Regions from separate parts of the Paenibacillus sp. FSL H8-0261 genome, predicted to be linked through region 3. Evidence: riboswitches for the same ligand, from Rfam matches in the RefSeq annotation. Region 3 holds a riboswitch; each other region holds the start of a gene.
What was found. A riboswitch is a leader RNA that binds a small molecule or an ion and turns the genes downstream of it on or off. The one in region 3 is predicted to bind cyclic di-AMP.

Region 1 (10,156 bases), 1.2 Mb from region 3:
TTCGGATTGTGCCGTACAACCGTCATATTGGCGGTCATCCATTCGCCCAGTTCCTTGTGAATCACATAAGCATTCTCTGTACCTGACATCGCTAGCAGAGACTCATATTTGTCCGTCTGCTTTTTGTGGAAGCTATCATAGACAGAAGAAGAGATATCTTGTGACGATTTCTTCAGACCTTTGATGTATTCAACAGCCTTTGGTCCAGCAACCATACCACCGTAAATGGCAGATACCAGAGAGTTAGCGCCTAGACGATTCGCTCCATGATATTGGTATTCACATTCGCCTGCCGCAAACAGACCAGGAATGTTTGTCATTTGGTTGTAATCAACCCACATACCGCCCATGGAATAGTGCACAGCCGGGAAGATTTTCATCGGTATTTTACGAGGGTCATCCCCCATGAACTTTTCGTAAATTTCAATAATCCCGCCAAGCTTCACGTCCAGCTCTTTCGGGTCCTTGTGAGAGAGGTCCAAATACACCATGTTCTCACCGTTAATGCCCAGCCCTTGATCCACACACACATTAAAAATCTCACGTGTAGCAATATCGCGCGGCACCAAGTTACCGTAGGCTGGATATTTCTCTTCAAGGAAATACCACGGCTTTCCATCTTTATAAGTCCAGATGCGGCCGCCTTCACCACGTGCTGATTCCGACATTAAGCGGAGCTTGTCATCTCCTGGAATAGCCGTTGGGTGAATCTGGATAAATTCTCCGTTGGCATAATGTACGCCCTGTTGGTACACCGCACTTGCTGCTGTGCCTGTATTAATTACGGAGTTCGTTGTTTTACCAAAAATAATACCAGGCCCGCCGCTAGCCAAAATAACAGCGTCTGCAGGAAAAGTCTCAATCTCCATCGTCTTGAGATTCTGGGCACTTATGCCGCGGCATACACCTTCGTCGTCGACGATGGCCGAGAGGAACTCCCAGTTCTCACGTTTCGTTACAAGACCTTCGGACTCCCAGCGGCGCACTTGCTCATCCAGCGCATACAAAAGCTGTTGGCCTGTCGTTGCGCCAGCAAATGCAGTGCGGTGACGCTTCGTTCCGCCGAAACGACGGAAGTCGAGTAATCCCTCAGGTGTGCGGTTGAACATTACGCCCATCCGGTCCATAAGGTGGATGATACCCGGTGCTGCTTCACACATCGCCTTGACCGGTGGCTGATTCGCCAGGAAGTCACCGCCGTAAACGGTATCGTCGAAGTGCTCCCAAGGAGAGTCGCCCTCCCCTTTCGTATTTACCGCGCCGTTGATGCCGCCTTGCGCACAAACGGAGTGTGATCTTTTTACAGGCACTAATGAGAATAATTGAACATGCGCACCGGACTCCGCCGCCTTGATGGTAGCCATCAGGCCGGCCAGACCGCCACCCACGATAATGATATTTGCTGTTGCCATGATAGTTCACTCCCTTTATTGAAAATATCAGAAAGGATTCTGGAATCTAGTCCTGAGAGGATAATTACTTAGATGAAAGTCTTTATGGACTGAGCTATGGAAGCTGCGGTTTGAAATTCAGCATCACGGAAAGTGACTAGCGAAATGAGGAACATAAACGTTACAAGAACAAATATACCGAGACAAAGGTAAGAGGATACCCGCTGTGAACGAGGTCCTACCGTGATTCCCCAGCTGATCAAGAAAGACCATAGGCCGTTTGAGAAGTGAAAGCATGCTGCAACGATACCGATAATGTACAGTGTCAACATCAGTGGTTGAGTCACGATATCATGCATCAGACCGCCCAGCTCTTCATGCTCAACACTACCAACTGCCACCTGAACCCGGGTTTGGAACAAATGCCAGACTATGAAGATAAAGGTAATAATTCCTGTAATGCGTTGCAGCGTATAACGCCAGTTTCTTTCAATGTTGAAACGGTTCAAGTTCGGCTTGGATTGATAGGCAATATACAGTCCATATACGCCATGGTACAGCAGAGGTAGCCATATACCGAACAATTCCAGGAAGAAGACAAGCGGCAGGCTATTCAGCCATATCACGCTGTCAGTGAAACCGGAAGCGCCACCCTCTACAGCCGCAAAATTCGTCATCATGTGCTCAATGAAGAAAGCTCCAAGCGGGATAACGCCTAGCAAGGAATGAATCTTTCTGGAATAAAATCCTTTCATACAAAGTAACCCCTTTCCGATTAAAACAGCGTTTTCATTATTGTGTATTCACCGCCGGAACTACATTTGACACAGGATAACGTAGAATATGTCATGACAAAACGTCTATATTTACCGCTATCCTTGGTTTTCCGGACTTTGTTTTCTTTTTCACAAAATGTGAATATCTTGTGTCACTTTTCATGTTACTCCTTTTTCCCTTATAAGGGAATTGCAATCTAATTATTAAACGTTATACAATAAACGCATAAGAATAGATTTTATATGATAATAATTCTCATTTAGAGAAACAACATTTTCCGACAAATCTTTTATTTCCTTATGGAGCAAGAAGTATTGTCTTCATGGCTATGAATTTCATCACTACTGTTTATAGATTGCACTACGAGAGGATCATAAATATGTTTGACGATTTAGATGTTTTTGCAGCGGTTGTGGAGCACTCCAGCTTGAATCGGGCCTCCCGCCAGCTCAATCTGTCCCAACCTGCCCTATCTCGTAAAATCTCCAAGCTGGAAGAACGACTGGGTGTCGCGCTATTTAATCGTTATGGCAAGCGTCTGGAGTTAACCGAGGTTGGGCGTCTTACTTATTCCTACGCACTTGAACAACGGCAGCAGCGCTCTAAATTTCTGGAGGCATTGTCAAAATACAAAGAAGGCGAGCCTAAGCTCGTCACCTTAGGGGCGTCACTTACCTCACTGCAGACCACTCTGCCTCCACTAGTTAACGCATATATGGAGAAATACCCAACTGCGGAGCTGAAGCTAATCACAGGCCGAACACATGAAATTGTCTCCTCTGTCAGTGAAGGAAAGTCAGATATAGGTCTGATCGCTTCCTCTATTCAAGAACCTGGACTGCGCTGTATTTCTCTGTTTGAGGATCAACTTCGACTGGTTGTTTCTGAGCATCATCCTCTGAATCAATCTACCAAGCTAACCATGGATGATCTGTCCCGACTGCCTATGATCCTGTTCTCCAAAGGCACCTGGTACCGACGTCTAACAGACGATCTGTTCCAGCGCTGTGGAATTGATCCAGACGTTCGGATGGAGATTGACTCCTTCGAAGCCATCGTGCGGCTGCTGCCGACAGTCAATGTGGCAGCGTTACTGCCCAAGTCTTATCTGCGTCCGCAGCTGTTAAACGGCGGTGGGCTGGTCTCTCTGCATATTAAGGAGCTGGAGCAGACTCAGCGAACTACCTGCCTGATTTACCGTGACGATGGGAGCCTGAGCACAGCGGCCCGCAGCCTCGTGCAGGTCACAGAAGAGATGTTTCTAACGGAACGAGAGAAATAGTACATACCTCTGCGTGCAGCCTTAATTAAAAAAAGCCCTCCGTCCCATGTAAAGGACGGAGGGCTTTTCTATTTAATCTTGGTTTACAACTTCATCCTCAAATCGATCAATACTTTCATTAGAACCAATGAGTACCATAACGTCGCCCTCACTCAAATGATCATGTGCCGTTGGAGCCACTATAATTCCACTTTCCCGGTTCAGGGCAACAATACTGCAGCCATATTTCGCTCTTGTATTTAAATCTGACAAGCTTTTCCCGTTCATGCAAGACGGAACGGTTAGCTCGACGATTTTATAATCCTTGGACAGTTCAATATAATCCAGCAAATTGGGTGTCACGAGCTGATGTGCTACACGAATGCCCATATCCCGCTCCGGAAAAATAACCCGGTCCACGCCCAGCCTGGACAACGCACGACCATGAAGGATCGAGATCGCCTTGGCTACCACTTGCTTGACTCCAATCTCTTTTAACAAAATCGCAGCCAGAATACTTCGTTCCATATTGTCACCAATCGCTACAATCCCACAGTCAAAGTTCCGTACGCCGAGCGAGCGCATAATTCCTTCATCTGTAGCATCAGCCACTACCGCATGCGTCAGGTGATCGCTCATTTCCTCCACACGCTCCTCATGGTGATCAATGCCGAGCACCTCGTAGCCCATTTCCATCAGCTCAAGTGCAAGGCTTGAGCCAAAGCGGCCTAACCCGATTACTACAAATTGCTGTGCTTTCATTTCGGATTAACTCCTATCCAATAATTATTTTACCTTCTGGGTGCTTATACAATGGTTTACCCTGTTTTGGTCCAAGCGCATACACTAATGTCAATGGACCTAGCCGCCCCGCAAACATCGTCAGACAGATCAGAATCTTGCCGAAGATAGACAGTTCAGGTGTCAGGCCCATGGTTAGTCCCACCGTGGCAAAAGCTGAGGTCGTCTCAAATAATATCGCTAAGAAATTACTATCCTCTGTTGTGGACAGTAACATCGACACCGTGAGGACCAATAGCAAAGCGAGTAATGTTAGCGTCAACGCTTTATAGATACGCTCCTGCGCCAACCGGTAACGGAACAGTACAACATCTTCACGTCCGCGCAGCATCGCGATTACTGCACCAATCATAATCGTAAAGGTTGTAGTCTTGACCCCGCCACCTGTTGATCCTGGAGATGCACCAATAAACATAAGAATAACCATAAAGAACTGTGAGGCTTGCCGCAGTCCGGCAATATCCACCGTATTGGCGCCAGCGGTTCGGGGCGATACGGACTGAAAGAATGCCGATAATATTTTGCCGCCGAAATTTAAATTCCCCAGTGTGCGCTGATTCGTAAATTCAAATATAAAAATAACCAAAGCGCCGATAAGAATAAGCCCTGCAGTGGTGGAGAGTACAACTTTGCTATGCAAAGATAATTTACGTTTGACACGAAACTCCACCAGATCCGACATGACAATAAAACCAATACCGCCAGAGACAATCAGAAACATCACCACGATGTTCACTAGCGGGTCATATACATAATCGGTTAAACTCCGGAAATCCCCGAAAATATCAAATCCAGCATTATTAAACATAGACACCGCATGAAATATTCCAAAATAAATGGCCTTTCCCAGTGGCATATCAAACGCCCAGCGTATGGACAGAAGCACCGCTGCACAGCCTTCGATGACCAAGGAATAAATAAGTACTCTCCGGATCAGTCGAACAATCCCCTCCATAGAGCCTTGGTTCATTGCTTCCTGAAGGATCAGTCTGTCCCGCAAGGAAATTTTGCGTTTCATCATCATGGCAAATAAGGTCGCCATTGTCATAAACCCTAAGCCACCAACCTGGATAAGCACCATAATTACGGTTTTCCCAAAAATGGTGAATGTCGTCCCGGTGTCCAGCACCACAAGTCCTGTCACACAGGTGGCCGATGTTGCAGTAAACAACGCATCAATAAAACTCACAACATTCCCACTGGTACTTGAAATGGGAAGCATAAGCAGCAAGGCTCCAATCAGAATGATCGATGCAAAACCAAGCACCATAATCTGAGGCGGAGAGAGCTTCAGGAACTTTGATTCAGAAACCCTGCGAAACTGTGAAGCCACTACGCTCACCCTCTTATCTAAATTTAAAGAATTCCAACAAAAAAAGCACTGGAAAACCAATGCTACCCTTGGTTCCTGCAGTAAATTAGCCTACGAGGTTAGCTGACGGATTCGGACTGTGCAGGCTGCCCTATTCGTTCCTAGAACGAAATTCACCCCTGATGAATAAAGACAACGCCTATGGCGTATACTCATCTTTTCATTACTTCTTATGGTTCCCCCGTTTTCACCTGAAATTCGGCTATATACAATTGCATACAAATTATATATGTTATTTCGATAAATCACAAAGACACTATTAATGGTGATTCATATGAAAAATGCGGTTTGGAGAGGATGTACCACTAAGAGTGCCTTTTCTCATCACTTTTCCGTGTTTTCCCTGCAATTGCATCGATTTTCATGAAAAATGAAGAAATAATCACCTTAAATTCATGGTATATATTCAGCTACCTATTCTATAATATCTCTATTACCCATAAAAAGAATATACGATGATTTTTGTAACTATCATGGCACTAATACTATAATGGAACATAACATTGTCAGTTTACAAGGAGGCGTTACATGAATCCCGTTGGCCAGCCCTTACAGCAACGTGCCCTCTCCAAGAGGCTCATCATCTCGGGCATTATCGGTCTTATTCTATTTATTATGTTTCAAATTGCTCCCTCGGTGCTAAATAGCCCTGCCGGGGAAGATACTACTGTCATCAGTAAGGCGGAAGCCCGCGACAAAGCCATATCATTCGCAGAACAAAAGCTGAACTACACCAAAGCACCAACCGATCAGTGGAATGTACTGTACGATACGGACTCTTCCTTTTATGGTTATATGTCCCGCGAGAAGCTTTTGGAGGACTATACAAAAAAGAAATTGGATCAACGATATCCTTTTGACATTTTCCGTGTAACACTTAGTCCTTCAGCGGAACAAGAGCCACTGATCTCTGTTGACCTCAATATGTATACTGGTGCAGTTGTCGCTTTCACACAAGGTGCAGAAGGATCAGGTACCGGATTACCAAACAATGTATCCACCAGTGCAAAAGAAGAGGACAAGGGTACTACCTTATCACTTGCACAAAAAGAAAATCTTGCCCGTCCCTGGCTTCAGGAATGGGATGTAAATCCCGCCAAGCTACAAATTGAATCGAATACGGGAAACTACGGGCTCGTGTATACAGATCGTTCCGTTCAGATCGGCGAATCCTTACTACACTATTATTTCGATTTCACTGGCGAACAGGTATCCAGCTTTAAAGCAGGATTCACCGCTCCAGCCTGGCATACCACCTATGTAAAGGACCAGACCTCTCTCGCGGAAAAGTTTACTTTATTCGGCTACGGTTTGCCTACTTTAGCTTTAGGAATTCTGGCACTCATCTACAGCATACTTAGAAGAGAACATACCTCCTTTAAGCGTGGAATATTCCTAAGCTCAGCTTATTTTGTAATCATGATGATCAGCACCTATAATATGCTCCCTGAATCCTCAGGCGAAGGACTCGAGGCTCAGATAACTTCCGTCATAATGTTCATCATTTATGCCTTATATAGCCTCCTAATGTCTTCCCTGCTCTATTTTTCTTTAGTTGGAGGGGACGGCCTATGGAAAAAAGAAGAGGGGATGAACCCATGGCCTCGTGCTAAAGAGCCTGGCTATGGAAAATATGTTCTGGATAGTATCCGGGCTGGATACGTCTGGGCATTCGTGCTGCTAGGGGTGCAGACCCTTATGTTCATCGTATTATCACTTACCTTGCAGAACTGGTCCACTACTGACGCTACTCAATCTCCTTACAACATGAGATATGCTTGGCTGCTGCCCATCGTTGCATGGCTCGCTGGTTTATCCGAGGAAGCCATTTATCGTTTTTTCGGAATTCCTATGTTGAAAAAAGTATTCCGAAGCACGTTCATTGCTTGCCTGATCACCACGCTGGTTTGGGCGTTTGGCCATACGCTGTATCCGATCTACCCCATCAGTTCCCGTCCTATTGAGCTGACCGTGATCGGTTTGCTCTTTAGCTATATATTCCTTCGTTACGGCTTTATTGCCGTCATGTTCAGTCACGTCGTGTTTGACAGCATTCTGATGGGCGCTACGCTGATCTTTATGAAGGAAAGCGTGAATGTAGGGGCTGGTATCTTCGCGATTATCATGCCGTTCATAGTCGCCTACATCGTCTATCGGTTTAATCCACCGCAAAAATCAGAACCTAAGCCGGTTGAACCTACATCTGTAATTTAAAGAAGTAACGGGTGGATAACCTATAATTAAAAAAGGTGTCACAGCAGAAAACTGCTGTGACACCTTTTTTATATTTACGTATACATCATTCCAGTATTTCGAATGCCTATGTCGCTGGCTCTTCATCCTTGAGCGCCTCAAGAATTTGACTAGCCAGCTTTTCGCCAATAGAAAGTGATTTAAAATCCTCTATGGAGGCTTCTTTAATTTTCTTTAGTGATCCGAAATGCTTAAGCAGCGCCTTGCGCCGCTTCTCGCCTATACCTGGTATGGAGTCCAGTTTAGAAGTAACCATGGACTTCCCACGTTGTTCACGGTGGAAGGTGATGGCGAATCTATGCACCTCATCCTGAATCCGTTGCAACAGATAAAATTCCTGACTATCCCGAGCCAAAGCGACAGGTTCTGGCGGATCTCCAACCAAAAGCTGAGCCGTCTTATGCTTATCATCCTTAACGAGACCACAGACCGGAATGAATAACCCCAGCTCGTTCTCCAGAATATCAATAGCTGAGGATATCTGCCCTTTACCACCATCGACTACGATAAGATCTGGTATCGGCAGGTTCTCTTTCAGCACCCGTTCATACCGCCGCCGGATGACCTCGCGCATCGTTCCATAATCATCCGCACCCACCACCGTACGAACCTTATATTTACGATACTCTTTTCGTGCGGGCTTGCCATCAATGAAGACAACCATCGCAGAAACCGGATTAGTCCCTTGAATATTCGAGTTATCGAACGCCTCGATCCGGCTTAAGCGTTCGAGCCCCAAGCTCTCGCCTAAGCTCATTGCAGCACCAGAGGTACGTACTTCATCTCGTTCAATAAGCCGGAACTTCTCGTCGATTGCGACTGTAGCATTTTGGCAGGCCATACCGACCATCTGCTTCTTGAGGCCACGCTGTGGAACTAGCACTTTGGTGCCGAGCCACTCCTGTAGAATAGAGGCGCCACCTGCAGCATCAACGACACCTGCTGCTGATGCTTCCGCAGCGGCCATTTCACGGGCCTCAACTTCTTCAGGCGATTCGGGGGTATCTTCCCCCTTTTGTAGATCTTCTTCGGCTGGAGCAGCAATGACAATCGCCGGTTTAGCTTCTTTATCAACCACTGCTTCCTCGTCAAGCACATCCGGCAGAAGAATCTCCTGCGGCAGAGCAGGATTATCACTGTAATACTGCGTCACATAAGACATAAAGTCACTGTAGGCTTCCCCATAGAACGGAAAGACAGAGGAGTGGCGCTGAATCATCTTCCCTTGTCTCATGTACAGAATCTGTACACACATCCATCCCTTGTCTACCGCATAACCAAATACGTCACGATCCTTAGTATCTGTGGTGTTAATCTTTTGTTTCTCCATCAATGCATCAATATGGATAATCTGATCCCGCAGTTCCTTCGCCCGTTCAAAATATAATTCCTCAGCAGCTTCCTGCATCTTCTGCTGTAGATCCTTCTTAACCGCATCATGACCTCCGCTCAGAAAAGCAGCGATATCTTGCGTAATCTGCTCATACTCGGATTTCTGCACTTCCTTCTCACACGGCGCCAAGCATTGGCCCATGTGATAGTAAAGACAGACTTCCTTTGGCATTACGCCACATTTACGGAGCGGATACATACGATCGAGGAGCTTTTTCGTTTGCTGTGCAGCATAACCATTAGGATAAGGGCCGAAATATTTTGCTTTATCTTTAATCACCCGGCGTGTGACTTCAAGCCGAGGGTGAGTTTCATTCGTTATTTTGATATAAGGAAATGTCTTATCGTCCTTCAGAAGTACGTTATAACGCGGCATATGCTTCTTAATCAGATTGCACTCGAGAATGAGCGCTTCCATGTTACTGGACGTAACAATATATTCGAAATCTGCAATATTAGCGACAAGCCGCTGAGTTTTACCATTATGACTGCCTGTAAAATAAGAGCGAACCCGGTTCTTAAGCACCTTCGCCTTACCCACATAAATAATGGTGCCTTCTTCATTCTTCATCAGATAGCACCCGGGCAGGTCGGGTAATAGAGCCAGTTTGTTGCGGATATTGTCCAAAATGATCCCCTCCAGCTAAATTGGACCCATAATTAATTGGCATTCAGCACACAAAACGCCTCCGGAATGAACCGAAGGCGCTGAGCGGCAGGGCCGAGGCCCGAACAGTAGCATTTAACAATTATTGATGTTTAGCTACGATATTTTTCAGGGATTCTTTGGAGTTCAATCCCACAACTTTATCTACCGGTTGACCGTCTTTGAAGAAGATCAGGGTTGGGATACTCATCACGCCAAAACGGGAAGCCGTTTCCGGATTCTCATCCACATTCAATTTTGCA
Region 2 (9,787 bases), 3.3 Mb from region 3:
CGTCTCTTTAGTTGCTGTTGCTGGTAGCTTGTATCTGAGCGAAGTATTGAAATATGAACCTTGTAAGCTTTGCTGGTTCCAGCGAATTTTTATGTATCCTCAGTTATTCCTCTTGGGAATTGCAACCTTTCGAGGGGATAAAAGGATTATCCCATATGTACTTCCACTAAGCTTGATTGGTGGCAGTATCTCGATCTATCATTATGCGGAGCAGAAGATTCCTGCGTTAAGTAAAGTGCTTCCTTGTACAATTGGTGTTCCTTGTAATAAGGATTACTTGAACTTTTTTGGATTCATTACGATTCCTTTCCTTGCATTAATCGCTTTTGCTTTAATTAGCATTTTACTTTGGTACGGACGCAAGGAAGAAGAAGTGATGGAGTTAGATACAGAGGAAAGTTTAGGATTTTGATTTTTTAATTTTAAATGATCCGAAAAAATGTGAAAAGTGATTAAAAACACGATCCAGAGGGATAATTGAAGAGAATGAAAGAGAGCATCCAATAAGACGCTGTATTTGCGCTTACTGGATGTTTTTTCATTCTTTTTTCATTTTTTTCAACGCTTTACTGTATACACTTTGTAGACTAATATTAGACCTTGTGAGAAGTTGAATATGCGCTGAATTTTCTTAGGAAAAACGGGGGAACCAAACTTGGCATATGTGCCAATGGGGTGAATCGGAATGGGTCGATTAGACTTATACCGTAGGGCTAAACCACAGCCCGAATCCGCCAGCTAACCTCGTAAGCAAAGGTGGGATAATGACCATGCATAGCATGCGGATCATTTCCGTATGCTATTTTTAGTGTCTGCATTTATGAAATCCACCAATGAAAACAGCGCGCGGAAATTCCGTTTCAGCTCCCAAAGAAAGGAACTGTATCCACCATGGTAAGCAAGGTAAAACGACTATTGATCGGGCGTCCGATGAAGTCGAACGAACTCGATCATGAAAAGTTATCCAAGGTTAAAGCACTGGCTGTCCTGTCTTCTGATGCGCTCTCGTCTGTAGCCTACGGAACGGAACAAATTTTGATTGTACTGGTGGCTGCGGGGTTTACTGCCATCTGGTATTCCCTGCCAATTGCATTAGCCGTATTGGGCCTGCTGGCCATCCTGATTTTATCCTATCGGCAGACGATTTACGCTTATCCTCAGGGAGGCGGAGCTTACATCGTTGCCAAGAGTAATCTTGGTGTTCCGACGGGGCTCTTAGCAGGAGGGTCTTTGTTAGTGGATTACATTCTGACCGTAGCTGTTAGTGCGTCGGCAGGGACGGATGCGATCACATCGGCTTTTCCAAGTCTTCATAATCACACCGTTCTTATTGCAGTATCAGTTATTATTTTACTTACTTTGATTAATCTTCGCGGAGTTACAGAATCAGCTTCATTCATCGCAATCCCAGTGTATTTGTTTGTAGTGTCGATTGTAGTGTTGATTATCTCCGGTATTATTAAATATGCAGCAGGTGGCGTACATGCGAATGTCCCTGAAATTGGCTCTGCTGTTTCTAATGTTAGTTTGTTTCTACTATTAAAAGCCTTCAGTTCTGGCTGTTCGGCACTTACGGGTGTAGAGGCTGTATCTAATGCCATTCCAAACTTTAAAGCACCAGCTGAAAAGAACGCAGCCAAGACCTTAATGGTTATGGGGGTTATACTTGGATTTATGTTTACAGGTATCACACTACTGGCGTATTGGTACGGCATAGTGCCTGATGAAAAGGCAACGGTTGTTTCACAGATCGCTGAATCGACCTTTGGCCGCGGAACCTTATATTTTTTCATTCAAGGTATCACAGCAGTAATTTTGTTCTTGGCAGCTAATACAGCTTACTCAGCGTTCCCGCTGCTCGCATTTATGTTTGCAAAAGATAAATATATGCCACATGCTTTTATGGTTCGTGGAGACCGTCTAGGTTTCTCTAATGGTATTATTTTTCTAGGTGTTCTGTCTGCTGTGCTTGTAGCTGCATTCCACGGAAATACAGAAAGCTTGATTCCACTTTATGCGGTTGGTGTATTCATTCCTTTCACATTGTCACAGCTAGGAATGATGGTTCATTGGTTTAAAACAAAACCAGCGGGATGGAAAAAAAGATTTGTTGTAAATACCATCGGTATGCTGACTACATTGACGATTACGCTTATTTTTATCATCACTAAATTCTCAAGCGTATGGATGGCTTTCATTTTCTTACCTGCTGTAATGTTCGTGTTCCACCGGATTCACAAGCACTATTTGAACACTGCAGATCAGCTTCGTATATGCCCGAGTACAGATAAACCTTTGATTAAAGGCAGTACGGTTGTTGTTCCTGTTGCGGGTGTAACACGTGCTGTACTACATTCCATCAGCTATGCCAAGTCTCTAACGGATAATGTTGTAGCCGTGTATGTTGGCTTTGATGAAGAGGACATTCAAAAAATGGAGCAACGGTGGGAGGAATGGAATCCGGGTGTACGCCTGATTGTACTTCGTTCCAGATATCGCAGTATTATTCGTCCGTTAGTGAAATTTATTGATACAGTGGAGTGGAAGACCGCAGCGACGGATCATATCACGATTCTGATTCCACAGTTTATAACTAAGCATTGGTGGCAAGCTGTACTTCATAATCAGACCAGCTTTTTAATCCGTTCGTATCTAATGAATTCAAAAGATGTTGTAGTTGCGACTGTCCCATATCATTTGAATAAATAATGGATCATTAAGGAGAGGCTATATCCGGAACGTTCGGAATATAGCCTTTTTTTGTATTTTTAAGAAGGAAATTATTGCAAATACACAAAATTTAAAATTTATATGTTGACATAGAGAATGAGAATCAATATCATTTAAAAGTGAGACTGAGGTAGTCAACACCTTTGAATAACATAGGATGTACACACTAGGAGGGTATTTAATGTTTTTGTTTAACAGAAAAAGATTTGGAAGCATGAAATTAACGATGATCGGATTAATGGTGATGATGCTATTCTTATCCGCTTGCGGTAATAATAATCCCGGTAACGCTTCAAACGCAGGAACAGACCAAGCGACGGCACCTACTGCTGAAGCTACAGAAGCTCCTGCAGCTCCTAAGACGTTAACGGATGCAATGGGACATGAAGTAACGATTCCAGCTAATCCACAACGTGTATTGGGTTCTTATTTGGAGGATGCTTTGGTGACTCTAGGTGTGACTCCAGTAGCGCAATGGTCCGTGACTAATGGTATTCAAGATTATCTGTCCACTGAATTGAAGGAAGTTCCTACGATCAGCTACGATCTTCCGCTCGAGGCAGTAACCAGCTTCGCTCCGGATCTTATCCTCATCCCATCGGAGTCATCTGTACAGAATGGTATCTATGACCAACTGAATAAGATTGCACCGACTTATGTGATTGGGGATAAGCTAAATCAAGATTGGCGTAAATCGCTACTCAAGATTGGTGAAATTCTGAACAAGACCCCTGAAGCAGAGAAAGCCATTAAAGATTATGAAGACAAGGCGGCTGCAGCGAAAGAAAAGCTTAAAGGAGCTATTGGAGATGAGTCCGTGGCGATTTTATGGTTGGTACAAAAGAACTTCTATATTGTAGACGAAACCCGCAGCAGTGGTGCTGTATTATATACAGACCTTGGTGTAAAGCTGCCTAACTTAGTAACAGAAATTCCTGTTGGTACAAGAGCTACTTGGAATCCAATTTCGCTAGAGAAGCTTTCTGAGCTGACAGCAGATCATATTATCCTTGTAAATAGTGATAAGACTGAGGGTTCGGAGATTCTGGACAGTGCAATTTGGGAAGGAATCCCGGCTGTAAAAGCTGGTAATGTACATGAAATGAGCTCAACAAGCAGTTGGCTATACAGTGGTGCTAACGCTGGTGGCAAAATTATTGACGATGTGTTAAAAAGTTTTGTGAAATAAAGAGTCGTAATTCACCATGAATGAGACTGATCATTTGGGTGAGGAAGGGCGTGCAGATCAAGTATCTTAGGATACTTAGATCTGCACCATTTTTTTATAAACCGTTCCTGTATTACTGAAAAATAACTCCTACAATTGTACAACCTAATTTTTTTTGCGATAATGAGAATGATTGTTGTTATCATATAGACCATTGTAACTATCGATTAAGGAGACGACTCATGGTTTCACCCTCAGATTTCGCACATCGTAATAAAAATGATACACAAAAAGCTCTACATACCCGACCGGCAGCTGCAATGGGTATTCTAGTGTTTGGACTCGCTGCCATTGCTTTTGGACTGGCACTTTCGGTCTCAGTGGGTGCGGCAGATATCAGGCTAGCTACGGTATGGGAAGCAATATTTCATTTCAATCCAGATGTACAAAAACATCAGGTGATAAGAGAACTGCGATTTCCACGCGCGATAGCAGGTGCTTTGGTCGGTGCTTGCTTCGCTGTAGCAGGGGCAATCATGCAGGGGATGACAAGGAACCCTCTTGCGGATTCAGGTCTGTTAGGCTTGAATGCGGGAGCAGGTGTAGCGCTGGCCATAGTTTTTGCTTTTGCACCTTCGATCTCATTCACTTCACTTATGTTGTTTTGTTTTATAGGTGCTGCTATAGCGTCTTTTATCGTATTTGGAATCGGGTCGCTATCTTTTAATGGCCTTACCCCTTTACGTTTGACGCTGGCAGGTTCCGCGGTTAGTGCACTACTGGTTGCTGTTAGTCAGGGCATAGCTATTCTTTTTAACTTATCCCAGGATATAGCCTTCTGGTTGGCTGGCGGAATGGGTGGGGCAAGCTGGACTCAGATCAAGATTATTTTCCCTTGGGTGTTCGTGGCATTAATCGCAGCGATGATGTTAGCGCGGTCTGTCACCTTGCTCAGCTTAGGAAGAGAAGTTGCAGTTGGTCTGGGGCAGCGGACAAGATTAGTACAGTTGGCATGTATGATTGTTGTAGTAGTTCTTGCCGGAAGTGCAGTCTCAATGGTTGGACCGATTGCTTTTATAGGACTAATTATTCCACATGTAACACGTTATTTCGTCGGAGTGGATTATCGCTGGATCATTCCTTGTTCGGCAGTTCTTGGGAGCGTATTGATCATCTTTGCGGATATCGCCGCTAGAATGATAAATGCCCCTTATGAGACGCCGCTAGGCGCATTAATTGCCATCATCGGTGTACCTTTCTTTATTTACTTAGCGAGTAAGCGGAAGGGGGAGCTGTAATGCACAGAACAACCCTTTCTCCCAATGATAATGAACGCCGTACACGTGCTATTACAGTGTTATCGCTCCTTGCCATATTGATCGTTGTTGTTTTTATTGTCAGTATGAATACAGGATTTATGCGTCTATCCCCACGGGAGGTATTACATACACTGCTGGGTGATGGAACTCATCAGCAAAAGCTTATTTTATTTGATTTCAGATTACCTCGCATCGTAATTTCATTGTTGGTTGGAGCGGGCTTTGCAGTGTCAGGCTGTATTTTACAAAGTCTCGCAAGAAATGCACTTGCCGAACCGGCTACGCTGGGCATAAGTGCGGGTGCTGGTTTTGCGGTAATCATTTTTATCTCGTTTTTTCCGGCTACAACAGCAGCTCCGGTATTTGTCTTGCCGCTCTTAGCGCTTGGAGGGGCTAGCTTAACCGCCGCTTTAATCTATATTCTTGCTTATAGAAAAGCAGATGGTCTATCTCCAACAAGGTTGATCCTTATCGGGATTGCAGTCGCTGCCGGAATTAACGCTTGCCAGCTGGTGTTGGCACTTCGGCTTGATCCTAATAATTATCAGTTTGTAGCGACTTGGATCGCCGGGAAAATATGGGGTGGCGATTGGAGATTCGTCCTTGCTCTGCTACCTTGGATAGCGATTCTGTTACCGTTCGCCTTCTATAAAGCCCGTATTCTTAATGTATTGAATCTAGGGGACCATACTTCAGTAGGACTTGGAATGCGAGTGGAGAACGAGCGTATTCTCCTTCTAGTGACAGCAGTTGCGCTTGCCGGCTCCTGCGTTGCTGTAAGTGGAGGAATTGGCTTTGTCGGCCTAATTGCACCACATCTTGCCCGCAAGCTTGTGGGACCCCGTCATCAGGTATTATTGCCCGCTAGTGCGTTGACAGGGGCGCTTCTTATGATTACTGCTGATACTATCGGCAGATGGGTGTTACAGCCTGCAGAAGTTCCAACAGGCATCGTGGTTGCGATCATTGGTGCACCTTACTTTTTATATTTACTCGCCAAATCGAAAGCATAATGCGTACGAAGCGAGTTTTACTATGTAGTTCATTCTAGGAGCATCGCTCCATAAAACTTTTAAGGAGTTGTTAACATGTCAGAACGTTTGAACACAGAAGAGTTAAGTATTGGGTATGCAGAGGCTACAATTGTTAAAGGGTTGAACTTAACTATCCCTACGGGAAAAATAACCGCACTAGTGGGCGCTAACGGTTCTGGAAAATCTACAATTCTTAAAACAATGGCCCGGATCATGAAGCCTAAGAGCGGCAGCGTAATGCTGGACGGCAAATCGATCCATAACTTTTCAACGAAAGAGGTAGCTCGTCAGCTTGCGATCTTACCGCAAAACCCAACGGCTCCAGACGGACTAACGGTCTCTGAACTTGTCAGCTATGGCCGTTTCCCGCATCAAAAAGGATTTGGCACAATGACAGCAGAGGATCGCAGCATTATCTCCAACGCAATCACTGTTACAGGTATGGAGCCTTTCCATGACCGTCCGATTGACCGCTTATCTGGAGGACAACGTCAGCGCGCTTGGATCGCTATGGCATTGGCGCAAGAAACTGACATTCTATTCCTGGACGAACCAACAACATTTCTAGATATGGCTCACCAGCTTGAAGTTCTACAGCTTCTGCAAAAGCTGAATGAGGAAGAAGGCCGTACCATTATCATGGTCGTGCATGATTTGAATCATGCTACTCGTTATGCACAGCATATGGTAGCTATTAAATCCGGTACTGTGGTTAGTGAAGGCTCACCTACTGAAGTTATGACACCAGATGTACTGCGGGAAGTGTTTGGAATTGAGGCAGATATTGTTCCAGATCCACGCACCGGTGTGCCGCTGTGCCTTCCTTACGAGCTTGCTGCATACAAAGCTGTGTAATCATAATTGAAAATCATACAACGAACAGGCTCCCGTCATTGACAAGGGAGCCTGTTCGTTGTTACAGTTGTGGTTGCCTACAAATCCATGATACCACTACTAAAAATAGATCAAGGACCATCATTTATACATGGTTAAAGGAGCATGAAACATGAATATTGACAAAATTCAAAATGACCTAGAGCAGCTAATGACTGCAGGGATTGTGAAGAGTCATGAGAACTTAAAAGATCACGTGTATACCAAAATGGGCGGTAAAGCTGATATTTTGGCAGCACCAGCTACTTATGAGGAAATTCAAAAGATCGTTACATATGCGGAACAGAATGGGATAAACCTTACGGTGCTTGGGAACGGCTCCAATGTGATTATCCGTGATGGAGGTGTGCGTGGAATAGTTCTGCAAACGGCAGGACTAACGGATGTGGGGATTCGAGACAATCTCTTATATGCGGAGTGTGGCGCTAAGATTATTGATGTTTCCAGATATGCGCTGGATATGGAGCTTACGGGTCTTGAGTTCGCCTGTGGTATTCCAGGAACGGTTGGTGGAGCGTTATACATGAACGCAGGCGCTTACGGCGGAGAAATTAAAGATGTACTGCATAGTGCACTGGCTATAACTAAGAGCGGACAATTAGTGACTCTGCAAGGGGATGAGCTGCAATGGGGTTATAGAAAAAGCGTGTTCGCAAGCGGTGAATACATCGTACTTGAGGCCAATTTTGCTATGACTTCTGGTGATGCATTAGCTATCAAGTCGAAAATGGATGAACTTACTTATCTGCGTGAATCCAAGCAACCGCTTGAGTATCCTTCCTGTGGTAGTGTCTTTAAACGTCCTCCAGGTCGGTTTGCAGGTCAGTTAATTCAAGAGAGTGGCTTGCAGGGAACAAGAATTGGTGGTGCTGAGGTATCCAAGAAGCATGCAGGGTTTATTGTAAATGCAGATAATGCAACCGCCAGCGATTACATTGGGCTAATTCACCATGTAAGAGAAACTGTGAAGGATAAATTCGGCGTGGAGCTTGAAACTGAAGTGGAGATCATTGGGGAAGAGTAACTATTAATTAGAAAGAGCCCACAGATTACTGTGGGCTCTTTTGCTGTCATTACATATGGCTTAATCCACTGAAAGGGTATATTTAGCTCTCTCAGTAGTTATTCCAGCCTTGCGATCACTTATGTCCTCAATCCGAAGCCCGTCAATAGCTAAGTCATAGGTGGAGTGTGGTAGCGATACTAGCTCACCATCGGCGTTTAAAGTGCTGCCAAATCCTTTTAATATTAATGCACTCCCAAGATAATCATCGATAACATCCTCCGCACTCCGAAACTCAACAGCCTCTAGATTAAAATGAATTTTATCCAGATCACGAAGCTCTTTCTTTTCAATTACAATAGTTTCATTCACATGACTGTTAATCCAGTCCATAAGTTTCTGTATACTTTGTTCCATTAGATGATCCCACCCTTACCTCGAAGATTATTATGTTTAAGTTACCCTTTTCTTAGGATTTGAATCCTTACTTTTGCCACATCTGAGCGGATTTGAACAAAGGAAGGTACTGAGGAATAGCGAATGTTACAGAATAGCAACAACAGAGATAATCCTCTACAACCAGAATAAGGATAGAAGAAAGTTAACTATTCTAAAAAGGGGGGAGTGTTATTGATTCAGCTAACTGAGGTCTCAAAATATTATCAGGAGAGGTGTGCAGTTGATCGAATTACTTTCACGGTGGAGAAAGGTGAGGTCTTTGGATTTCTAGGTCCCAATGGTGCAGGGAAGACTACAACGATGCGCATGATGACAGGGCTTCTTCAGTCTACAAGCGGAGAAATTTTAATTAATGGCATGAATATTTCACGTCATAAAAAAGAAATCCATGCTCAAATTGGTGTTGTTTTCGAGCTTCCGAACCTATACATGCGTAGTTCTATTCGAAATAATCTGGAGCTGTTCGCTGATCTGTATAGGGTAGCAGGAAATCGAGTGAATGAAGTCATGGAAACCCTCCAGCTGTTAGATAAGGAAAAAGCTAAAGTAAGCAGCTTATCCAAAGGCTGGAAGCAGCGTGTTTTAATCGCCAGAGCATTATTACATAAGCCTCAAGTGTTGTTTTTAGATGAGCCTACAAGTGGGTTAGATCCAAATTCAGCTTCACTCATACGTAATCACGTCAAGAGAATTCAAGAAGAAGGCACAACCATTGTCTTAACGACGCATGATATGTACGAAGCCGAGGAATTAAGCGTTAGAGTGGGCATCATGCACGCTGGTGCATTAGTGGCACTCGATGAACCGCATAGACTTAAGACCATTTATGGTAAACCAGAAATTGAAGTTAAATATCAGCAGGATGGTAAAGTGGTTATGAAATCCTGGCCGATTGCAGAAGAAGCTACTAAAGATCATATCTATCAGTTAATGTCTACGAATCAAATTCTAAGTATGCACAGCAAAGAAGCTTCGCTGGCAGATGTATTCGCTGCCCTGACGGGAAGTGAGCTAAGTTGAGTTATCAGATATGGAAGCTGTTTAAACATGAAAGTAAGGATATACTGGGTAATCCTGCGACTGTAATTCTAATAATTTTGCCTATATTTATGGCTAAAATCATCATTACTGTAGTGGACAAGAGCGGTTTGGACTTCATGCTTCTTTCTACATGGATATT
Region 3 (10,156 bases):
TATGCTTGTAACTAATTATATACAAAAAGAGGCATGGTCGACTCAGAAATTTATGAGGATTATTGTTTTACAAATTCTGAGAGGGGTAAATACTAAATAAGACAAAAAACAAGCTCTTCCCCAAGAATCAACATCTTGGAAAAGAGCCTATGTACGATTTACTTATTGAACATCATCATTATCTTCTGTCTCAGAAGCAACAGAATGATAAGCATCCGTGCTCATAATTCGTTTAGCACCGATGTAGCGTTTCACGTAGTAGCTATCACTCAGGGAGCTAATCGTTACACCGCGTGAGGAAGATGCGTGTGCAAACTTGCCTTCACCGACATAAATACCAACATGGGAGACACCCTTACCACTTGTATTGAAGAATACAAGATCTCCAGATCTTAAATCATCTTGGGAGATAGCAGTACCCATTTGATACTGGGAACCTGATTGGTGTGGTAGGTTTATACCAATTTTATCAAATACATACATTGTAAATCCGGAGCAATCAAATCCATTTGTGGAGATGCCGCCGGATACGTACTTAGTTCCGATGGTCTTGTCGATCACTTTATCCATTTTGGAATCCGCGAAAGCGCTTCCTGCTCCGATGGTGAAAATAATGGAAAAGCTAAGTACTGCTGCTGCTAGCTTCTTCTTCAAAAGTTTATACCCCTTCCGGATGCCTACGAGGTTAGCTTAAGGGTTCGGTTGAAGGTCCCCTATGACCCCTCTAAAAATGGAGGTCAATTCACCCAAAGTTGGTTCCCCCGTTTTCCTAATAGTTAGGAAACTCGGCTGATACTGTTGATTAGGAATAGCTTGTAATCAATACATGACAAAACCTTTGTAAATAACAACTTAATGATTACAAAAATGTTACTAAAATCTTACTGCAGTTATTGTAACAAACAGAGTGCCGCTTGGCAATCGTTTTTAACATAATCATGCAGAAAAATTCGTTTTTTTAAAGACAAAATGCATATGTAAGCGATAATATTAAACTAATTTTTATATTTATTGAAATTTTTATCAAATAAAAGTGTTTAAAGTCCGTTCTAGAGGTGTAAAGAATATAATAAGGCAAAAGAAAACCTGGATTCGATTAAGTCAATAATCAAACCCAGGTCTATATAATGTAATTATGAGGTTATAGTTGTGGGGAAGTATTAATCGTAGGCTATAGCTTGATATGAGGAAGTACTCATTACTCTTTTAGCACCAACGTAGCGATTGGCCCAGTAGGACTGGCTAAGTGAAGTTATGGTCACGCCATATGAAGATGATGATTGTGCGAATTTTCCGTTTCCAACATAAATGCCGACATGGGATACGCCGTTGCCCAATGTGTTAAAGAAAACTAGGTCACCTGAACGCAATTTGCTTTTGGCTACAGGAGTTCCGACATTATATTGAGCTTTTGAAGTACGGGGCAAAGAAAGACCCACCTTCTTGAATACATACGTAGTAAATCCAGAACAGTCAAACCCGGCAGTGCTAGTGCCTCCGGTTTTATAGGTAACTCCAATTGTCTTTGAAATAACACTGTCCATCTTAGAATCTGCAAAGGCACTTCCTCCACCAATAGAGAACGCCATCACAAGTCCTAGCGCCGCAGCGACGCATGCTTTTCTTAAATTCTTCAAAAAAATTGTACCCCTTCCAATGCCTGTGAGGTTAGCTTAAGGATTCGGTAGAAGGTTCCCCTATGATCACTGCAAAGCGAGATCAATTCACCCAAAATATGGTTCCCCCACTTCCCGGTGCAAGGAATTCGGCGTTTTATGCACCAGATAGTGACTTATCGACATGACTACGACAAATACATGAAGTTATGTAGAAATCGTTTCAAATGATTACAAACTTGTTACCAATGGAACAGGACTTATTGTAACAAAGTCTTTACGATTTTGCAAATCCTCATAATTTGTCTATAACGCGAAAGAGTCCCAGCTCCTGATTCAGGAACCGGGACTCTTATATTATGTTCTGTAATGCTTCAAATTATTGTGGAAATGCTTTACTGTGCCATAGATGATATTGAGCTGAAATTCCCCACATTTTGAAGAGTGTTGAGGGCAGTGATGAAAGTTGACGAATAAGAAGTGCTGGTAGGCCAGGATAGAAGATACCCGTTATTCCGCACACTAGCAAAAGGATCAGGCCTGCTGCACCAAGTACGATTGAAATTCCTATTGCCGGAATCAGTGACTTCAAGCAAATGAATAAGGAGGAGAATATCCCCGTGCCGCTGGTATAACCAAACTGCATATATAGAAGGAACAGGCGCACGATAAAGATGTATATAAGCCATGCCAATACGTATGGAACTAGATGAAGTAACAAAGAGTAGTTCAGAAAGGAGGACAAGAATAGCCCGTACATTTTTGGAGCAAGCCAGTATAACGGAAGTAGAGCCAGCACCCATTCGATTAGACTGAAGATAAACACTGGAAATCCATAAAGCTTCATACCGGGAAAAAAGAACAGGCCACGCTCTCCTTTTCGCTCCTGATGGAGTTCATGCAGTAATCCTGCCCTTATGAAGGGGGAGAGTAGCAGTCGTAAGACAACAAGCCCTAGGAACATCCATAACCAAGTACGTATCGCAGGATCTGTGTTCAAGCTGAACTGCCCTTCGACATAATAGAGTAGTCTGCCCATTCCGCTGCCTCCAGCGTCTTTATCTGGATAACGTAGTAGAATTGGAACGATAGCAGATCGGATGAAGCCGTACATAAAGTAGCCCCAGAGCAGTCGGTAGATGAAGAGCAGAATCAGAATATAAAATTGCTCCTTCATGCTTTGCCAGCCGCGGGTTATCGATGTTCTCACAATCATTCACCTCACCAGACAAGAGTTCCGAGCACGGTTTCAACTAGTTTAGTTACACTTAATGTCCAGCGGGAGAGCGTTTTGGGCTCTATTTCCGCCAGTCTGAAGTTATTAAGATGTTTGTTTTCTAACAGAATGGTATGCTCAGGATCAACCTCAGCAGAGAGCAGAAGCTTATCGCTTAACAATTGGAAGGTAGTCTCTGCTCCTTCACCGCTCCAGACCCGCTCTGTAGCAGAGCCATCGGCGAATGTGAATTTAATGGGAACGTCAACGTAATGGCTCCCTTTGTTTGTAATCTTTACTATGGATTCATAGCTCTGAGCATCGCTGTTGCCATTCTTTTTAATCGTAATCGTATCTACTGAGAAATCAGGAGCACCACCACCATAAATATAATCTTGGAAATAAGGCTGCCATGATTTTTTGGTTACCTTCTCAATGACTTTTTGAAAATCAGACGTAGTGGGGTGCTGGAAACGGAATTTGCGTGCGTAAGTGGACATGATGCTGTTCATTGCCTTAGTGCCTACTTGGCGTTCAATATCCTTAAGTACTAGCTTTCCACGAATATACACATTCCGGCTATAGGATTCTGCCCCGGCATATTTCCATGTTTCTAAATTTAGCGGCTCTGATTTGGTCACCAAGCTGGACTGAAGAGGGAGATTCGTTTTGATGCCATATTCTTGCTCCATGAGTCTGTCTTCAGCATAAGAAGTGAAGCTTTCATCTAGCCAAGCCTCTTCGAATTCATTGCTGGCTACCATGCCGTAAAAGTATTGATGGCCAATTTCATGAACGACGGTTCTTTCAAGTGAGGTGTCAGGAGAAGAGTCTGTGGCTCCAAACGCTGTAATGAGTGTTGGATACTCCATTCCTCCAGCCCCATTCCCCTCCTTAGGCGGAACGATAATAGACAGAGTCGAGTAGGGATAAGGACCATACCATTTGCTGAAGTAGGTCAGAGCTGCCTTAGCGGCCTGAAGGTATCGTTCCTTTAAGTCTTTGTGTAATGGATCGAGATACACCTTAATCCGTACACCAGGCACTTCTGGCGTAGAGAAGGCTTCTTCCGCTACTGTAAAATCAGGGGATGCCGCCCACGCAAAGTCATGGACATCGTCAGCGTAGAACTGATATATTTTCTGATCTTGCTTTAGCTTGGCATTCTTCACAGGAAATCCGGTCGCAGCTACCGTGTAGTCGGAAGGAACCGCAATCGTTACATTAAAGATGCCAAAATCGCTGTAAAATTCAGAGGTGCCGTGGTACTGATGCAAATCCCAGCCTTCCTCCTTAACCCCGCGTGTGCCCATAGGCTCGTATACACTAAGTTTAGGGAACCATTGCCCAGCCATCACGAAATTGCCTGATGCGCCCATACGGGCAAATATTTTGGGGAGCTGGACCTCGTACTGGAGTTTAAGCGTGACACTTTCTCCACCATTAACCGGCTGTGGGAGATGTACCTTTAGGAGTGTCTTATCGTTGACGTTACCATCATCGGGTTGTACAAATTGCACTCTTTGCATTAGTGATGTTCCTTCTGTTGTGCGCAAATCGGTTAAAGTCATACTTCCGAAGCCGTTCTCTGGCATGGTGTCACCTCTGAGCGTTCCCCCGGACTCCTTCATAAAGGTAGTATCTGGTGAAGCAAAAGCATTTGGATACATATGAAAATATAGATCACTTACCGGTTTTACACCGGGGTGTGTCCAGGTTACCGTCTCAGAAGCGATTAAGGTTTCTGTATCAGGAACAAGCTGAACATCGATGTGATACTCGACAACTCGTTGACTTAATGCCTCTTCTGCTGGAACGGGGGCGCTTTCAGGCAGTGTCTGTTGTGGTGCAGCTGCAGGAGCTGTGCCGCTTGAGGACTTGGCCTCTTTTGAAACAAAGCTAGTAACAGAAGATGTGGAGTTATCCCCCGAATAGACCCATATGCCTCCTAATAGCACGAGGGTGGCCAGGGTCGCAAAGATGATGATGTACCTTAATGACAGTGACTTCATAGTGTGATTCCTCCCGTGACAAGCATCTACGGGATGTATATGTTTGCAATCGCCGCATTATTAGCTAAAATTAAATTATTCGTAAGAGGAAGGGTGTGCACTCGTGGACAATATACAACCGGAGGGCAAGAAACAGATTGCCTTAAATATTGTGAATGCCAAAAGTAAACATAAAGGCTTTGGAGCAGGCTCTATAGAGCTCAATAACGTATCGCCTGTCATTATTGATGGCGGTGAAGCAGTCATTGATATTGGTGCCATGCATGCCAAGAGTAAGGTTGAAAAGGGGATTAAATTCTCCATGAACCGTGAAGATGTACCTAATGGTAGACAGGTTTGGGTAGTATGGGTAGCAGTGGACCGTACACAGGATAGTCAATTCTATGGTGGAATAACGGCCTGCGAAATGTGGATCGATACGGAAGCACGTCGCGGTTGGAAAATTCTCGCCGAGCATGTCAATAAGTTGGATGCTGCTCTAAAACGCAAAATCGATGTGGGAGGGCTTGGCGCAGTTGAAAAAGCTGCCCTCAAATCCCTCTTGATCTCTCATAATGAGGCATGGTGGACTGCGTCCTCCGATGAGCTTAAGGCTACACTGAACGAGTAGGAATGAATTACCCGGTCAAGGTTACCTGATACAGAAAAAAGGCTTCGACATCCTGAAATAGGAGAGTCGAAGCCTTTTTGAATTGAACACAATGAATTAGTTTACGATTTGCCTGCCGTACTAAGTTTGCGTTTGAGTTGACTTACTCTGGCTTGACTGATCCCAAGAATTTCAGCAAGCTCTTTCTGATTGGCATATGGATGTTCTTCTATGGCCCGCTCCAGGCGTTGGCACATATCCTCTGTCTTCGTCTTCCGGATCGTGCTGCTGTGTTCTGACACTTCGCCTGCAAAATCTTGGCGCGCCTCAGGCACTTGAGACATGCGTTCAGGGTCGGCAATTTCTTTTAGACAGCTACTGCAAATAAATTGCTCTTTATAGTAGGTGACATGGTCGTGGCTTCTGCAAAACGTACATTCTGTCGAGGTGTACTTCCTGAGTATGATGGTGTTATCGTTTAATATAAAAAATTCGATAGGATCACCAATGTCGATATTACGAGTCATACGGATTTCTGCGGGAACCACAATTCTCCCAAGACTGTCTAAACTCCGGATCATGCCTGTATCCTTCATCCCATGTCCCTCATTTACATCTTTATATTTTGGTTGCTACTAACTATTATAGCAGTAATTGTGAGTTAAGAGAATGGGGTGAATATAATTAATGAAGCGGTTACATCCTTTGTGGGAGAAGTGAAAATCGAGTTTGGCCATCCTATGGATTCTACAATAAATAAGTAATAAAAAAGAAAAACCTCTTCAATTAATGAAGAGGTTAATTCAACCACCAGCGTTTAATATTGTTCCACAGGGAACGACTTTCTTCAGCAGGATCTACTTTGCTTTGTACATCATCGACAGCGGGAACTTTGCCATGTTGATCACAGTATTCGGTGGGCTCAGTTCCACTAATGAAAGTCTCCAGTTCTTTTTCGGGACAGGCTGCTGTAGCTAGCTTACCGGATTGCGGATTGATGTATACACTGACTACGCCATCTGGAATGGGAAAAATCTTAGGCGGGATATTTTCCAACGCTTTTTCAGTAAACTCCGCGAAAATTGGAGCTGCCCGTCGGCCATCGGTAGTTGTGATGTCGCGCCCCTTGTCATATCCAACCCAAACTGCAGTGGACAGCTCGGGGGTGAAGCCTACCATCCAGCCGTCTGTATCCGTAGTTCCAGTCTTGCCGGCTACCGGACGTTTGATTATAGAAGCTACGCGGTTTCCTGTCCCCCCAGTCTCAAATACTCCCTCCATTAAACGGGTCAGCACATAGGCGGCAGAAGGCTCTACAATGGCTTCACCCTTTGGCTGTGGTGCTTCATACAGCACCATACCATTAGAATCCGTTATTTTTAGAATGGCTGTGGTGGGCATTTTCTGACCACTGTTTCCAATAACAGCGAATGCCGCAGCCATTTCTAGCGGACTGATCGGTGAGGTGCCGAGTGCCAGTGACGGCACGCTTTGAAGCGGACTATCAATGCCCATCTTGCCTGCCATCTCGCTCACCTTATCCGCGCCGATCTTCATGATCGTATTCACGGCATAGATATTGTCGGATGCTGCAATGGCTTGTCGCATATTGATTTCGCCCAGATACTTATCCCCGAAGTTCCGAGGCTGGTAGGTTTTGCGATTGTTATCATAATGGAACATCGTTGGCTGGCTTTTGAAAACGGAAAGACCAGTCATCTCTTTAGAAGAGAGTGCTGCTAAATACATGATCGGCTTAAAGGACGAGCCAGGCTGACGTGTGGTGGCTAGAGCATGGTTGTATTGGTTGGTACGATAATTTTTTCCGCCGACCATAGCTTTAATGTAGCCAGTGCGAGGATCAATGGAAACAAGAGCGGTCTCCAGATCACTCTTTTGATCCATCTCTTTGTCGACTGCTTGTTCTGCGGCATGCTGCATGTCAGGGTCAAGGGTAGTGTAAACATTTAGTCCCCCTTGTTCCAGCTCATCACTGCTGATGTGAAGAGATTCTGTGGCCAGATTGCGGATATAATCTCTGAAATAAGGTGCAACCACAGTGGTATCCTTCTGGCCTTGTGGCTTTAAGTTCAAGTCCTCCTGAACAGCCTGTCCTGCTTCTTCTTGTGTGATTTGTCCTAAATTGGTCATGACAGTCAAAATGATTTTTTGGCGTTTTTTAGCGTTGTCTAAATGATTGTACGGCGAATAATAGGTTGGTCCTTTTGGAATCCCAGCTAGCATGGTACTCTCTGCCAAGTCTAAGTCTGCTGCAGATTTACCAAAATACATTTGAGAGGCTGCTTCAATGCCATAGGCACCATGGCCATAGTAGATGTTATTTAAATACATGTTCAAGATTTCATCTTTGCTGTATTTCATCTCGAGCTGCATCGTATACAAGGCTTCTTTAGCTTTACGCGTCCACGTCTTCTCGTGGGAGAGATAAAGATTTCTCGCGAGCTGCTGAGTTAGCGTGCTAGCCCCCTGCGTTCGGTTTCCCTCTTCCAGATTGACGAGCACGGCCCGAGCCATCCCTTTCATGTCAAATCCGGAATGCTCGTAAAACTTACGGTCCTCGACGGCTAGTGTGGCTTCAATGAGTAAGGGAGAAATTTGACTTAATTTGACCGGTTCACGGCTACGCCCGTCTGAGGTAAAGGTGGCAAGAATATTGCCCCTGGAGTCGAGTAGCTTGGAGCGCACATCGTCGCCAATGGGAGGGAGATCTTTTTGGTATAGGTAACCGAGCAGAGCTCCCGTGGTCAGTAGAAACAATATAATCATGGCTACCAGCAGCCGGAATAAACGGCGGAAGCGGCTTTTTCGTTTGGGTGGACTCGTTGATTCACGTGACATGATACCAGACTCCCTTCTCCTTGTATTATGGGAAAGGAACTGGAAGGATATTCATTGTATAACTAGGTGATCTGTTAAAGGGACTATCACCGGAGGAGATTTAAATAGGAGATGACAAACTGTTTCCATTTTGTGACTATTCAATGGTGGATCATGCGTGCTTCAGGAGGTATAAAAGAGTAGAGATTGAAAGCGAGGGTATATATACAATAGGAGGTGTCATTATGAACTGGACGAAAAAGATTCACAGATCGACAATAACCGCCCTTTCGGCGACGCTAATAATGGTTTCAGGCTGGGGTGCATCAGCTTCTTCTGTACATGCTGCGGCATCGGCTACACCAGCGGCGTGCGGCACTGGAGATCATGGGCTACTACAGTCTCTGCAAAACAAGCATTCAGGAGACGTATCCACACCGCTTACCTTTTCTGATGTTCAGTTTCTGAATGGAGATATCGGACGGGCAGCAGGCAATGGATTTATGATTGGCACTTCTGATGGAGGCTGCAATTTTCAAGAAATTTATGAAGGCCAATGGAGCTTTAAACAGATTGATTTTCCCGATAACGTGCATGGTTTTGCCCTTGCTTCTGTAGAAGACGGTCAAGCTCGATATTTAATCAGTACCTCTAATGGCGGCTCAGAATGGAAAAGACTTTCGAATAAAGCTGTTAGCTTTGAAAGAATCGATTTTATCGACAGTAAGATTGGTTTCGGGTATAACAGGGCATCAACGTATTACACCAAGGACGGGGGACTTAGCTGGAGTAAGATTTCAACCCCATCCAATACACGCGGTGCTTATTTCAGTGATCGTAATACCGGCTGGGCCGTTGTAACTGTGCCTGGAACCAGCTACCGGGTAATGAAGACCGCAGATGGTGGCAAAACTTGGAGTTTATCGTTAAAGGTAGCCTTTACCGATCCAGAGTATGGGCAAATCACTTCAAAGGGAGATCAAGTTGATGTGGTTCTCTATGGCGGCTCAGGGATGAGTCAAACCTCATACTCCCTATATACAAGTACGAATAAGGGTAAAAGCTGGAATAGAGTGATCGCTCAGGAAACTGCTGGGGGTGGGCCTGCTCCGGGTAGTGGAAGAGCTGTAGTAAATAAAGGGCCTGCGTCTGGCAGACCGGGAAATTTGGAGCTGATAGGGAACAATACGACCTTCTTGGTGGGTTATTCCGACGCAGCAGAAAAAGTAGCGGTAGGACGCACATATAACGGTGGCAAGCAGTGGACCAATCTTCCGACGATTGCTGGGTATGAAGGAGTAATCTCGTTCACTAGTAATAAAGAAGGCTGGCTAGCCGTTCGCGAACGCGATTATTCATCGTTATATGTAACTAAAGATGGCGGCGCATCTTGGCAACTTAGATTTTCGTTGAAAATTTTGTCCTTGTAACGGGCGGGTTAGTAAAGGTAGCGGCGAGCATAGCTTTTAGTTTTCTAAACGGTTCCTAAGGGAACCGTTTTTTTTGTGATTATGAAGTTGGTTGCACTTGTGTACAGTTTTACTACATGTTCCAAGTGTGCTTTTATCCATCAATATGGTAAAATTTTATGAGCTAAGCTAGATCTAATGGATTCTGAGATTGAAATGCTTCTTTGAACTGGATATAGTGTACAATGGGAAAGCGAATAGGCCTTTGAATGAATATAAAAATGTTTAAGTTTTACGACAGGCGTTTTTCTTATGCAGAATGCAGAGGCTTGCAGAATGGAGGAACGTGTGATGCCCGAACTACAGTCTAACAAATATGACGTCTCTATTACGCTCGTGAGCCTTCAAGATGGTCAGCGGAATGTTATGAAAGCGAATGGAGAGGTAGTATCCAAAGGACCGCATCTATATATTCA

Region 1: another riboswitch for cyclic di-AMP. It lies ahead of MHI27_RS25830 (TrkH family potassium uptake protein); the one in region 3 lies ahead of MHI27_RS00545 (C40 family peptidase).
Region 2: another riboswitch for cyclic di-AMP. It lies ahead of MHI27_RS16595 (APC family permease); the one in region 3 lies ahead of MHI27_RS00545 (C40 family peptidase).

The regions. Positions count from the first base shown of each region.
Region 1 covers NZ_CP150297.1:5,805,587-5,815,742, forward strand. The annotation lists gene sdhA (succinate dehydrogenase flavoprotein subunit) at 1-1,412, opposite strand, end outside; gene MHI27_RS25815 (succinate dehydrogenase cytochrome b558 subunit) at 1,481-2,146, opposite strand; gene MHI27_RS25820 (LysR family transcriptional regulator) at 2,548-3,450, shown strand; gene MHI27_RS25825 (TrkA family potassium uptake protein) at 3,523-4,191, opposite strand; gene MHI27_RS25830 (TrkH family potassium uptake protein) at 4,205-5,500, opposite strand; cyclic di-AMP (ydaO/yuaA leader) riboswitch at 5,637-5,816, opposite strand; gene MHI27_RS25835 (CPBP family intramembrane glutamic endopeptidase) at 6,131-7,816, shown strand; gene uvrC (excinuclease ABC subunit UvrC) at 7,923-9,875, opposite strand; gene trxA (thioredoxin) at 9,997-10,156, opposite strand, start outside.
Region 2 covers NZ_CP150297.1:3,749,356-3,759,142, reverse strand. The annotation lists gene MHI27_RS16600 (disulfide oxidoreductase) at 1-412, shown strand, start outside; cyclic di-AMP (ydaO/yuaA leader) riboswitch at 610-768, shown strand; gene MHI27_RS16595 (APC family permease) at 892-2,709, shown strand; gene MHI27_RS16590 (ABC transporter substrate-binding protein) at 2,912-3,919, shown strand; gene MHI27_RS16585 (FecCD family ABC transporter permease) at 4,141-5,196, shown strand; gene MHI27_RS16580 (FecCD family ABC transporter permease) at 5,196-6,230, shown strand; gene MHI27_RS16575 (ABC transporter ATP-binding protein) at 6,306-7,106, shown strand; gene murB (UDP-N-acetylmuramate dehydrogenase) at 7,258-8,169, shown strand; gene MHI27_RS16565 (hypothetical protein) at 8,230-8,565, opposite strand; gene MHI27_RS16560 (ABC transporter ATP-binding protein) at 8,779-9,627, shown strand; gene MHI27_RS16555 (ABC transporter permease) at 9,624-9,787, shown strand, end outside.
Region 3 covers NZ_CP150297.1:113,476-123,631, forward strand. The annotation lists gene MHI27_RS00540 (C40 family peptidase) at 163-654, opposite strand; cyclic di-AMP (ydaO/yuaA leader) riboswitch at 660-801, opposite strand; gene MHI27_RS00545 (C40 family peptidase) at 1,161-1,589, opposite strand; cyclic di-AMP (ydaO/yuaA leader) riboswitch at 1,643-1,781, opposite strand; gene MHI27_RS00550 (hypothetical protein) at 1,996-2,826, opposite strand; gene MHI27_RS00555 (M1 family metallopeptidase) at 2,838-4,844, opposite strand; gene MHI27_RS00560 (YwhD family protein) at 4,948-5,454, shown strand; gene MHI27_RS00565 (AbrB/MazE/SpoVT family DNA-binding domain-containing protein) at 5,556-6,029, opposite strand; gene MHI27_RS00570 (transglycosylase domain-containing protein) at 6,232-8,292, opposite strand; gene MHI27_RS00575 (hypothetical protein) at 8,517-9,701, shown strand; gene MHI27_RS00580 (DUF1934 domain-containing protein) at 10,032-10,156, shown strand, end outside.